Regions from separate parts of the Halomonas sp. SL18_1 genome, predicted to be linked through region 3. Evidence: predicted binding sites of a transcription regulator. Region 3 holds the regulator's gene; each other region holds the start of a gene.
The links. The regulator PhoB, encoded in region 3, activates phosphate uptake and scavenging genes when phosphate is short. The targets are predictions, from matches to a motif close to TGTCATANNNNTGTCANA.
Positions count from the first base shown of each region.

Region 1: the regulator PhoB is predicted to act here: its motif matches at 2,105-2,122, upstream of phnD (phosphate/phosphite/phosphonate ABC transporter substrate-binding protein).
Region 2: the regulator PhoB is predicted to act here: its motif matches at 2,714-2,731, upstream of ugpB (sn-glycerol-3-phosphate ABC transporter substrate-binding protein UgpB).

Region 1 is NZ_JBVTRK010000001.1:3,975,733-3,979,712, reverse strand. Features, by position in the region: gene ACSJDS_RS20315 (PhnE/PtxC family ABC transporter permease) at 1-333, opposite strand, end outside; gene phnC (phosphonate ABC transporter ATP-binding protein) at 290-1,093, opposite strand; gene phnD (phosphate/phosphite/phosphonate ABC transporter substrate-binding protein) at 1,105-1,959, opposite strand; gene ACSJDS_RS20300 (porin) at 2,227-3,198, shown strand; gene ACSJDS_RS20295 (phosphatase PAP2 family protein) at 3,393-3,929, opposite strand.
Region 2 is NZ_JBVTRK010000001.1:3,997,398-4,001,377, reverse strand. Features, by position in the region: gene ugpE (sn-glycerol-3-phosphate ABC transporter permease UgpE) at 1-191, opposite strand, end outside; gene ugpA (sn-glycerol-3-phosphate ABC transporter permease UgpA) at 213-1,097, opposite strand; gene ugpB (sn-glycerol-3-phosphate ABC transporter substrate-binding protein UgpB) at 1,168-2,487, opposite strand; gene ACSJDS_RS20430 (GGDEF domain-containing protein) at 2,776-3,980, shown strand, end outside.
Region 3 is NZ_JBVTRK010000001.1:342,406-346,385, reverse strand. Features, by position in the region: gene ACSJDS_RS01790 (copper chaperone PCu(A)C) at 45-527, shown strand; gene phoR (phosphate regulon sensor histidine kinase PhoR) at 560-1,906, opposite strand; gene phoB (phosphate regulon transcriptional regulator PhoB) at 1,908-2,597, opposite strand; partial or broken gene ubiA (4-hydroxybenzoate octaprenyltransferase) at 2,682-3,574, opposite strand; gene ACSJDS_RS01770 (chorismate--pyruvate lyase family protein) at 3,604-3,980, opposite strand, start outside.

The sequences.
Region 1 (3,980 bases), 3.6 Mb from region 3:
CCGAACGAGGGGGTGCGGACTGGTGTTGCGGGCACACAGCAGGGCCATGGGCAGGCTCAGGATCACCCCGAACACCACGCCGACGATGGCCATCTGGAAGGTTTCCAGCATGGCGACGGCGATGACGTCCCAGCGGGCGAAGTTGGGCGGCATCGCCTCGCCGAAGAAGGTGCCCAGATTCGCGACGCCACGCAGCAGCCGGTCCGGGTGGATATCGGCGCTGGTAAAGCCGCTGATGAAGAAGGCCGCGAAGGCCAGCAGCAAGATGAAGGCGATGGGGGAGGGCCGTTCAAGCCTGGGCGGGGCGTCGCGGTGCGGCGATGAATCGCTCATCGGTAGCGGCCTCCTGTGGTGTGACGGTCTGGTAGAGGGCCGTGATGTCGGCGTCGCCGATCTCGGCGGTGGGGCGGTCGAAGGCAAGCTGACCGCCGTGCAGGCCGATCAGCCGCTCGCCGAACTCCCGAGCCAGGTCGATCTGGTGCAGCACGCAGAGCACGGTCATGCCGCGCTCGCGCACCACCGACCAGAGCAGCTCCATCACCTCGCGGCCCGCACGGGGGTCGAGACTCGCCACTGGCTCGTCGGCCAGCACGATCTCGGCGTCCTGCATCAGCATGCGAGCGATGGCCACGCGCTGCTGCTGGCCGCCGGAGAGGGTGTCGGTGCGGCGCGGCGCCAGGTGGGCGAGGCCCACCCGCTCAAGTGCCTGCATGGCGTCCCGTCTCGATTCGCGGCTGGCGGTCAGGGCATGGCTGGCCAGGATCCCGCGGCGGCCCATCAGGCCGAACAGGACGTTCTGCAGCACCGAGAGGTTGCCGACCATGTTGAACTTCTGGAAGACGCAGCCGATACGCTGGCGCAGCGGACGCAGCTCGCGGCGGGAGGCGCGGGCAAGGTCGAGGCCGTCCAGTACCAGGCGCCCCGTGGTGGGGCGCTCGAGACCGGTCAGGCACTTCATCAGCGTCGACTTGCCGCAGCCGTTGTGCCCAAGGATCACAACGCCCTCCCCGGGAGCCACCTCGAACGACAGCCCGCCCAGGGCGCGGGTGCCGTCCGGGTAGATCTTGGTTAGGTCGCTTACGGTCAATTGCATACAGCTCACACTTAGTCGCTGAGGCCCAGCAGGGCGTAGGAGTCGCGCACCACGTCGTACTCGGCGTCATTCACGCGAACCATCTCGGCGCCGATATACTTGTCACGCTCGCCCGGGGCGAGAATTGCCTGCAGCAGGCCCTCCGGGTCGGCCATGAAGGCCTCCTGGATCTCGCTCACGCAATCCGCGGCGATATGCGGGCCGGCCACCATCGGGTCGCCCGGCATGTCCTGGCCGCGCTCGATGATGCGGTAGTTCTCCTCGCCGTGCTGGGCAACGAAAGGCGCGAAGTCGCGCACGCCGGTACCCACGGCGTCCACCTCGCCAGAAGCCAAGGCCTGCATGCGGGCACCGTCGAGCAGGGTGATCTGCAGGTCGCGGTCAATGTCCAGGCCGGCCTGGTGCAGCATGTAGCTGGGCATGATATGGCCGGTGGTGGAACCGTGGTCCTTCATGGCCACGTGCTTGCCACGCAGATCCTCCAGGGTCTCGATGTCGCTGTCGGTGGAGGCGATGAACACCGAGTAGTACTCCGGGCGTACGATGGCGCTGATCGGCTGGATGCCCTCGACGCGCTCGGCCATCAGCACGTACTCCGAAGGACCGGCCAGCACGATGTCGACCTGCTCGAAGCGCAGGGCGTTGATGGCGGTAGTGCGGTTGCCCACTGGGAAGAACTCCACCTCGACACCTAAGCGCGACTCAACTTCCTCGACAAATTCATTGAAGGCGCGCTGAAGTTCTTCTGTGCCTTCAATACCGGTATCGGCAAAGCGCAGGGTGGAGGGGCAGGACTCGGCGGCCTGGGCCTGGCCAGTAGCGAAGAGCGCGGCGGCAATGGTCAGGGGCAGCATCGACTTGATCATGGAGAACCTCTTGGCAAGCGGTGTGAATAACTGCGTTAGCGGTTGCCAACCTTGCCAAGGTGATGTGACAGAGGGGCTTCACGATCATGACCGTTTAGTGACGCCGGCTGGGGGATGATGACGAATCAGTGTATCGACATGAGATTGGCACATAACTGACATTTTGGGCCGTTATGATCGAGGCCAAAGAACAAGAATAGGGTGCCTTTTGCGGTGCCTCTACTAACGCCAATCGTCTACATGATCGTTCGTCCAAGGGAATTTATGATGATGAAGAAATCTCTCATTTCCAGTGCCATCGCCAGCGTCTTGCTGGCATCTTCTGCGGCCCATGCGGCTAAGGTTTATGATCAGGATGGCACCAGCCTCGATCTCTATGGTCGCATCGCCATGGGCGTAGAGTCCGGTGGTAATGCAGAGGATAATGGTAGTGAGTTCGTTAACGTGGGCTCTCGCCTGCAGCTGACCGGCAGTAGCGTGATCAATGATGATCTGCGTGGTTTTGCGCGGGTGCAGTGGCGCTTCAATGGTGATGAGCGTGACCAGTCGTCGGGCTTCAGCGAAGTGCGCAACAGCTACCTGGGGGTGGAAAGCGCTACTTTCGGCACCCTGATCGCCGGCAACTATGACAGTTTTTACAGTGACCTGGTGGCCGCACCCTTCGATGTTTACATCAACAAGGGGTTTGAAATCGGCGGTGGCGGTCTTCAGGCGCGCGGCGACTCCCTGGGCTACATCACACCGAACCTGGAAGGCTTCAAGGCCTTTATCTCAGCCAAGCACTACAGCAGCAACGATGCGGCTCCCGGGGAGTCGTCCGAGATAGTCACCCAAGGCGGCGTGAGCTATGAAACAGGGCCGTTCGGCATTGCCCTGGGCTATGTGGATGACAAGGATGGCGTCGCTGGTGGGGCCGGAGAAGTGCTTTACGGGGCTACCGCTTCCTTCGCCTTCAACGATGCCTTCTCTGCCCGTATCGGCTACGAAACGCAGGATGATAATTTCGACACTATCGGCTTGGGTGGCACCTTCTCCACCGGTCAGTGGCGCTTTCATGCCGACTACTACAACAAGGATGAAGAAGCCCAGTCAGGCAGTCGAGATATCTGGGTGGCTGCCGCGCACTATCGACTCTCCAGCAGTCTCGACTTCTTCGTCGAGTTCATGGATGAAGAAGCGAGAGACGGCGACGCCAACGATGATGCCTATTACATTCTGGGTGCGCGGTATCATTTCTGAGGCTGTCTCGGGGTGCCTGGCAGTGTGACCCTGCCCGGCGACCCTCTAGTGTCTGTTTCGATCGTTACACTTGCCGGTGCGCTGAAAAGCCACCGGCTTTTTGGCATTTAGCGGTGCAGGAATCGAGGGCACTTCAGAGCCAGCGCTCTCGAGTGGGCTGGGGGCGGTAAGAAGGCTTGGCAGACTGGCGAGTTTCAGCCCAGCAGCCTGAGGCTGAGCTGGGCGAAGGCGGCACCGATCAGCGCGCCGGCAATGACATCGCTGATGTAGTGCAGCCCCAGGCCGACGCGGGAGAGGGCGATCAGCAGCGTCAGCGGCACCAGCAGGGGCAGCAGCCAGGGCGCATGGCTCGCCGTCAGCACACAGAACATCACCGCATGCATGGTATGGCCGCTGGGAAAGCTGTAGCGATCCCGAGCCGGTTCGCCGCAGCGAATGCCGAAGGTGATAAAGGGGCGTTCGCGGCACAGTCGTGTCTTGATCAGCCGGTAGACCAGGAGGGCCACCAGCGCCGTTGCCGTGTACTGAAGCAGGAGGGGCATACCGTCTCGGCCGTGGAGCCAGGGCTGTGCCGCGATCAGGACTACCCAGGCGGGCCAGTCGCCGAGCTTGCTGGCCAGCCGCAAAGTGGCCAGCCAGGGGCGGTTTGCGCTGAGTCCGGCGAAGCGGCGGCAGAGCCGCCACTCCAGCAGGTCGAGTCGGTCAAATACTGCAGGTGTGCGTGCTGGCATGGGGGACCTCCCTGGCGCGCTCGAGGACTGACAGGAATTGATCGGCAATGG
Region 2 (3,980 bases), 3.7 Mb from region 3:
GTCTGCCACATGGCGCGGTAATTCTCCAGGGCGTGGCTACCTGGTACCAGCGGCAGGGTGCCGCGCAGGAACTCGCCCGGCCCCTGGGTGGAGGCGACGATGGCCACGTAGACCGGAAACAGCACCAGGGCCACGCCGAGGATGATGATCAGATGGGCAACCAGGTTGCCCCAGGGCCGGTTTTCGACCATGATGTTGCGTGCCTCTTGGAATCAGTAGTTGACGCGGCGTTCGATGAAGCGGAATTGGATCACCGTCAGCGCGATGACGATGGCCATCAGGATCACCGACTGGGCAGCCGAGCTGCCGATGTTCATGCCCACGAAGCCGTCGGCGTAGACCTTGTAGACCAGGATGTTGGTCGCCTGGGCCGGGCCTCCCTGGGTGGTGGCATGAATGACGCCGAAGGTGTCGAACATGGCGTAGACCACATTGACCACCAGCAGGAAGAAGGTGGTGGGGGTGAGCAGCGGGAAGACGATGGTCCAGAAGCGCTTGGCCGGACCGGCACCGTCGATGGCTGCGGCCTCGATCAGCGACTGCGGGATCGACTGGAGCCCGGCCAGGAAGAACAGGAAGTTGTAGGCGATCTGCTTCCAGGCCGCCGCGATGATCACCAGGATCATGGCATCCGTGCCCGAGGTGCGGTGGTTCCAGCGGTAGCCCAGCATGTCGAGCACGTAGGGCACGATGCCAATGGAGGGGTTGAAGATGAACCACCACAGCACACCGGCGATGGCCGGTGCGATGGCATAGGGCCACACCAGCAGGATGGTGTAGCCATCTCGGGAGCGAAGCATTCGGTTGACGGTGACTGCCAGGAGTAGGGCCGCGCTCATCGAGAGCAGGGTCGTGCCCAAGGCGAACACGGCGGTGACCGAGAGGGAGTTGAGATAGTAGGCGTCTTCGAACAGCCGGGAGAAATTGGCCAGCCCGACGAAGGTGGTGCTCAGGCCGAAGGCATCCTCGCGCAGCAGCGATTGGTACAGCGCCTGTCCCGCCGGCCAGATGAAGAAGATCAGGGTGATGATGACCTGAGGCGCCAGCAACGCATAGGGCAGCCAGCGACCGGGAAACGTCATGCGTTTGGTCTGCATGATTTATTGCTCGGCAAGACGATGAAAAAGGCGCCCCCTCCCAGGGGAGGGCGGCGCGAAAGGGCTGTTCTTATTGATTGGCTTGCTGGAAATCCCTAAGCAGGGCATTGCTGCGCCGTGCCGCATCGGCGCTGGCCTGCTCGCCGCTCTTGCGTCCGGCCATCACCGCTTCCATCTCCTCGGAAATCATGTCGCGAATTTGCACGAAGTTGCCGAAGCGCAGCCCCTTGGAGTTCTCGGTTGGCTCGTTGAGGGTCATCTGCTCGATGGAGATCTCGGTGCCCGGGTTCTCGGCATAGAAACCCTGTGCCTCGCTAAGCTCCCAGGCGGCATGGGTGATCGGCAGGTAGCCGGTGCGCTGATGCCAGTCGGCCTGCACCTCAGGCTCGGAGAGGTAATCGAAGAAGGCCGCCACGGCTGCGTACTCCTCCTCGCTGTGCCCGCGCAGCGTCCATAGGGTGGCACCACCGATGATGGAGTTTTGCGGCGCATCCTCTACGTCGGCGTAGTAGGGCAGCATGCCGTAGCCGACCGCGAAATCGGCATTGGCCAGCACGCCGGCACGGGCTGCCGAAGAACCGAAGAACATGGCGCACTCACCGGAATAGAACATCGGGGCGGCGTCGCTGCCCGGTCCCGGTCCACCCCAGCGGAACACGCCCTCGTCTTGCCACGTCTTCAGGTTGTCCCAGTGGCGGGCCACCAGCTCGTTATCGAAAACGAACTCCGTTTCGAGGCCGCCGAAGCCGTTTTCCAGGGTGCCCAGCGGCGAGTCGTGCATGGCGGAGAAGTTTTCCAGCATCACCCAGCTCGGCCAGGAGGTGGTGAAGCCGCAGCTGGCGGCATCCTGCTCGCTTAGCCGGCGTGAATAGGCTTCGACGTCCTCCCAGGTCTGCGGCGCACCCTCGAGCCCCGCCGCCTCGAAGGCATCGCGGTTGTAGTAGAGGATCGGGGTGGAGGAGTTGAAGGGAAAGGAGAGCATGTTGCCGCGGGTATCGGTGTAGTAGCCCACCACTGCCGACAGGAAGGCCTCCCGATCGAAGGCTCGGCCATGGTCTTCCATCAGCTGGTAAACGGGATAGACGGCGCCTTCGGCGGCCATCATGGTGCCAGTTCCGACCTCGAACACCTGCAGGATGTGGGGATGCTGGCCGGCGCGGAAGGCGGCGATGGCACCGGTCATGGTCTCGGTGTAGTTGCCCCGGTAGCTGGGGCGAACCCGATACTCCTCTTGGGAGGCGTTGAAGTCTTCGGTGATGCCTTCCAGTATCTCGCCGAGTTCGCCGCCCATAGCATGCCACCATTGCACCTCCACGGTGGCATGAGCGGACAGCGACAGGCTGGCTGCGGCGATGCCGGCGGCCAGGCCTTTCAATGAAAATGCGGGCATGATGCTCTCCTTGCGTCTGCGGCGACCCATGGGCCAATGATGAAAATGAACACTTTTCCCGCCGATATTAGTGACAGGCGATGACATCGCGGTGGCAGAAAAATGTCGGTTAGGTGATGGTGGGTGGCTGACATCATGTATCCAGCCTGCCTCGGGGCGTTGGTCGGTCGCGGTGGGGCTGATGAGAGTTCGTGTCCATGGCGATGCTTCAGTGACACGCTTCGACTGTCATGGATTTGCCATCGCACTGCCGCATCCTTATGGCTTTTCATGGCGACGAGTGCGGGCATGACACCGAGCGAGCAACACCTGCTGGAGGCGATCATCGTTGGGGAGCAGTTGACGCCCTACTTCCAGCCCATCGTCGATATGGGGCAACGCCGCATCCACGGCTATGAGGCGTTGATTCGTGGTCCACAGCATTCACCGCTGCACGCTCCCCAGCGGCTTTTCGAGAGCGCCATGCAGGCCGGTCTGCTAGTGGAGCTGGACCTGCTCTGCCGGCGGCTGGCCATCGAACGTTTTGTGGCGCTGGGGCTTGGAGGAAAGCTGTTCCTCAATGTCATGCCCTCGACCCTGCTGGAGCGTGACTTTCGAGAGGGGCTGACCCTGGCCTATCTGGATAGAGGTGGGCTGGCACCGGAGCGGGTGGTAATCGAGCTTACCGAGCATCTTCCCATCGCGGATTACCAAGCGATGCGACAGGCCATGGACCACTATCGGGAGATGGGCTTTCGAGTGGCCCTGGACGACCTGGGGGCGGGTCACTCCAGCCTTCGCCACTGGGCGGAATTGCGTCCGGACATGGTCAAGCTGGATCGTCACTTCGTCGCCGGGATCGATAGTTCTCCCGACAAGCGCGAGTTCCTGCGCTCGCTGCTGGACGTGGCCCGCAGCCTGGGATGTGAACTGATTGCGGAAGGTGTCGAAACCGCCGAGGAGCAGCGCTGTCTCTGGGAGCTGGACCGTGGGCTCGTGCTGCTGCAGGGCTATTATTTCGCCCGACCCTGTGCCGAGCCACCGCGCCAGGTGTCGCCGCTGCTGCCCAGCCACGGCCTGACGGCACAGTCACCGCGACGCAGTGCCAGCACGATTGTTGCGCAGGTGGACCCTGTCTCGCCGAGGCTGCCGGTTCTGTCCCTGGTAGAGCGCTTCCGTGCCCAGCCCGAGCTTCGCTGCGTGCCGGTGGTGGAGGCTGACCGCCCACTGGCGGTGGTGCGTCGTCACGAATTCCTGACGCTGTTCACCAATCCCTACAGTCATGCTCTGCACGCCAGAACAGAGGTGGATCAGATTGCCGATCGTCACCTGCTCAGCGTGCCTCAGGATACGTCCCTGGAAGTACTCAGCCAGCGCATTACCGATGCCCGTGGGCTGCAGCAGGAGGACTTCGTAGTCGTCGACGATACGGGGCGCTACCGAGGCATGGGGAATATCATCGACCTGCTGCGGGAGATCACCGCCATCCAGGTGCGCCAGGCCCGCAACGCTAA
Region 3 (3,980 bases):
CCTATTGAGACTGGTTTTCCCAAGGTATGACAAGGAACTCGCCCATGCGTCCGACCTCTTTCCTGCTGCTGGCCGCCGGCCTGCTGCTGGCCACGCCGGCCCTTGCCCACGACTATCGGCTCGGCGATGTGCAGATCTCCCACCCCTTCGCCACCCCGGCGCCGCCCAGCGTGCCCCACGGGGCGGCCTATGTCGATATCACCGTGGAAGGCGAAGAACCGGCGGTGCTGGTTGGGGCCAGCACCCCGGCCAGCGACACCGTGGAGCTGCATGACATGGCGATGGACGACGGCGTGATGCGCATGCGCCAGGTGATGCAGATCGAGGTGCCCGGCGGCATCACTCAGACCATGCGTCCCGGCGGCGGCTACCACCTGATGCTGATGAACCTGGTGGCCCCGTTGCGCGAGGGGGATCGCTTCCCGATGACCCTGGAATTCGCCGAGCGCGGCGAGGTCGAGGTGGAGGTCTGGGTGCAGAGTGCGGGCGAAGGCAGCGCCGACGCCGATGACCACCACCATCACTGAGGCGACACCCGGCTGAGCCGCTGCGGCGCCCGCTATCGGCGCCGCGGCGGGATCGGCACCGCCGAGCCACGGGGCGCAGAGGCGTCTTGGGCCGCGCGTAGCCGCGCCTGAGGGAAGATGCCGGCAAAGCACGCCCCCTGGCCCGGGTGGGAGACGATCTCCAGCCGGGCGTCGTGGCGCAGCAGCACGTGCTTGACGATTGCCAGCCCCAGGCCGGTGCCGCCCGTGGCGGTGCTGCGCCCCTTGTCGACCCGGTAGAAACGCTCGGTGAGCCGCGGAATGTGCGCCGGGTCGATGCCCTCGCCGTCATCTTCCACCTCCAGGCAGGCTCCCTCGGGGTGGGGCTTCCAGCGCAGCACGATCTGGCGACCCTCGCCGGCGTAGCGCACGGCGTTGAAGGCCAGGTTGGAGGCGGCACTGCGAATCTCCTGCTCGCTGCCGACCAGCCGCCGGGACGTCTCGATTTCCACCACGATTCGCTGGCGGCCGCCGGAGAGCGCCTCGGCGTCGCGGCGCACGCACTCGAGCAGTGCGCCGATGTCCAGCGGTGAATGATCCTCGCCGCCGCGGTCGATCTCCAGTCGCGACAGCAGCAGCAGGTCGTTGACCAGGTTCTGCATGCGCGTGGCCTGCGCCTGCATCTGGCCAAGCCCGCGGGCCAGCCGCGGCGGCAGCTGATCGGCATGGTCGCCGTAGGTTTCCAGGTAGCCGGTCAGCACGGTCAGCGGGGTTCTCAGCTCGTGGGAGACGTTGGCCACGAAGTCGCGACGCATCTCCTCCAGGCGGTGCAGGCGGGTGATGTCGCGGGCCATCAGCAGACGCTCGTCGTCGCCGTAGAGGGTGATCTGGTACTGCAGGATCATGCGCTCGTCGATGGGCGAGGCCAGGGTCAGCGGCTCGCGGTAGTCGCGGGCGTTGAAGTAGGCGACGAAACGCGGGTCACGCACCAGGTTGGTGATGTGCTGGCCGCGGTCGTGGGCGGCGTCCAGGCCCAGCATGCGCTCGGCGGCGCTGTTCCACCACTCCAGGTCGCCGTGCTGGTCGAGCATCACCACGCTGTCGCGCATCGCCTCCGAGGACTCCTGGATACGCCGTAGGGCGGTGCGCAGGCGGCTCTGGGTCAGCCGCTGTCCCTTCTGGTAGCGATACAGGCGGTCGAACAGCTCGCCCCACAGGCCGTTCGCCGAGGGGGGCTCGCTCTGCGGATGGCGGGTCAGCCAGCGGTGCAGGGCGCGCAGCTGGCGAAGATGGTAGAGCAGGCAGGCCGTCAGACCGGCGGCCAGGCCCAGTGCCGGCGCCGAGAACAGCCAGCCGACCAGGCTGCCCGCGGCGGCCAGCCAGGCCAGGCGCCACAGCTCACGGCTCCACGGGCGGGCCACGTCAGCCCTTGGTGGAGAACCGATAGCCGGTGCCGCGCACGGTCTGCACCAGGTGCTGGTGGCGCTCGCCCAGCGCCTTGCGCAGGCGGCGGATATGCACGTCCACGGTACGCTCCTCCACATAGACATTGCCGCCCCAGACCTGGTCGAGCAGCTGGCTGCGCGTGTAGGCGCGCTCCTGGTGGGTCATGAAGAACTGCAGCAGGCGGTACTCGGTGGGGCCGATCTCCAGGGCGCGGCCGTCGGCGCTCACCCGGTGGCTGACCGGGTCGAGTTCCAGCCCCTCCACCGTGACCGGATCCTCCACGCCCTGGGGGGTCGCCCGGCGCAGCACCGCCTTGAGGCGTGCCACCAGCTCCCGCGGCGAAAAGGGCTTGGTGATGTAGTCGTCGGCGCCGGCCTCGAGTCCCTGGATCTTGTTGTCCTCCTCGCTCTTGGCGGTGAGCATGATGATCGGGATCTCGCGGGTGGCCTCCTCGCGCTTGAGTCGCCGGGCCAGTTCGATGCCGCTGGTGCCGGGCATCATCCAGTCCAGCAGCAGCAGGTCGGGGCGGTGGTCGACCACCATGGCGTGGGCCTCCTGGGCGTTGTCCGCTTCCAGTACGCGGTAGTCGGCCATCTCCAGCGCCACGGCGATCATCTCGCGAATCGGCGCTTCATCATCGACGATCAGAACGGTCTTGGCGGTCATCCGGAAGCCTCGTGATCAGTGACGGGTCGATGACGATATGACCATGTCATGATGACAGTTGGATGACAGCGCCGCCAGCGCCGCTCAGCCGTTCACCGCCGGCCAGAGGGTGAGGGCCAGGCCGGCGAACACCAACAGTCCCGACCAGTGGTTGTTGAGGAAGGCTCGGAAGCAGCGGTCGCGGTCGCGCTCCCGGATCAGCCACTGCTGATAGACGAAGGTGGCCGCCATAGCCGCGAGCCCCGCCCAGAAGAAACCGCCCAGGCCCAGGCGCACCCCCGCCCAGGCCAGCAAGGCTAAGGTCGCCCCTTGCAGCAGCCCGATCATCAGCCGGTCGGCGCGCCCGAACAGCACGGCAGTGGACTTGATGCCGATCTTCAGGTCGTCATCGCGGTCGACCATGGCGTACTGGGTATCGTAGGCCACCGTCCACACCAGGTTGGCGGCAAACAGCAGCCAGGCCTCCAGCGGCACGTGGCCCAGCACCGCGCCGAAGGCCATGGGAATCGCCCAGGAGAAGGCCGCGCCCAGGAACAGCTGGGGCAGGTGGGTGTAGCGCTTCATGAAGGGGTAGATGAAGGCCAGCACTACGCCCCCCAGCGACAGCAGCACGGTGAACAGGTTGGTGAACAGCACCAGCACGAAGGCGGCCATCACCAGGATCAGGAACAGCGCCTGGGCCTCGCCCTCGCTGATTCGGCCGGTGGCCAGGGGGCGGTGCTCGGTGCGTTTGACGTGGCCGTCGAAGTGGCGGTCGGCGTAGTCGTTGACCACGCAGCCGGCGGCGCGCATCAGATAGACCCCGGCAACGAAGATCAGCAGGATACGGCGCTCGGGCAGGCCCTGGGCGGCCACCCACAGCGCCCAGAGGGTGGGCCACATCAACAGCCAGGTGCCGATGGGCCGGTCCAGGCGCATCAGGTGCAGAAATCGGGAATCCGGGCGAGGCCGGTGGGGTGCAGCACGGAACGGTCCATCGATGCCTCCTCAGTCGATGGCGCTCATCCTAACGTGAAGGTAGCCCCAGTTCATCCGCCATGGCGTCGAGAAAGAACTCCTGAACCAGCACCGCGAAACGCCGGTGGCGGAACACCGAGCGCCGTCCCCAGGGGCCGCGGGAAGGATGAAAGGGGGCGGGGGCCGCGGTAACCTCGATGGGGCTGCGCGCCAGGTCCGGCTGGCGGAACAGCCAGCTGCCCAGGGAGCGTTCGCCGAGGCGCTCCAGCCGCTGGCCGCGCAGCGTCGCGAGGGGCGCCACCGAGCGCGCCACCACCCAGGGCTGGCCCTCCAGGCAGAGCGCCACTTCGCGCCGCCAGGCCAGGCGCCCCGGCACCAGCCCCAGCGCCCGGGCCTCGTCGGGGCGCGGCAGTCCCAGGCGCTGGT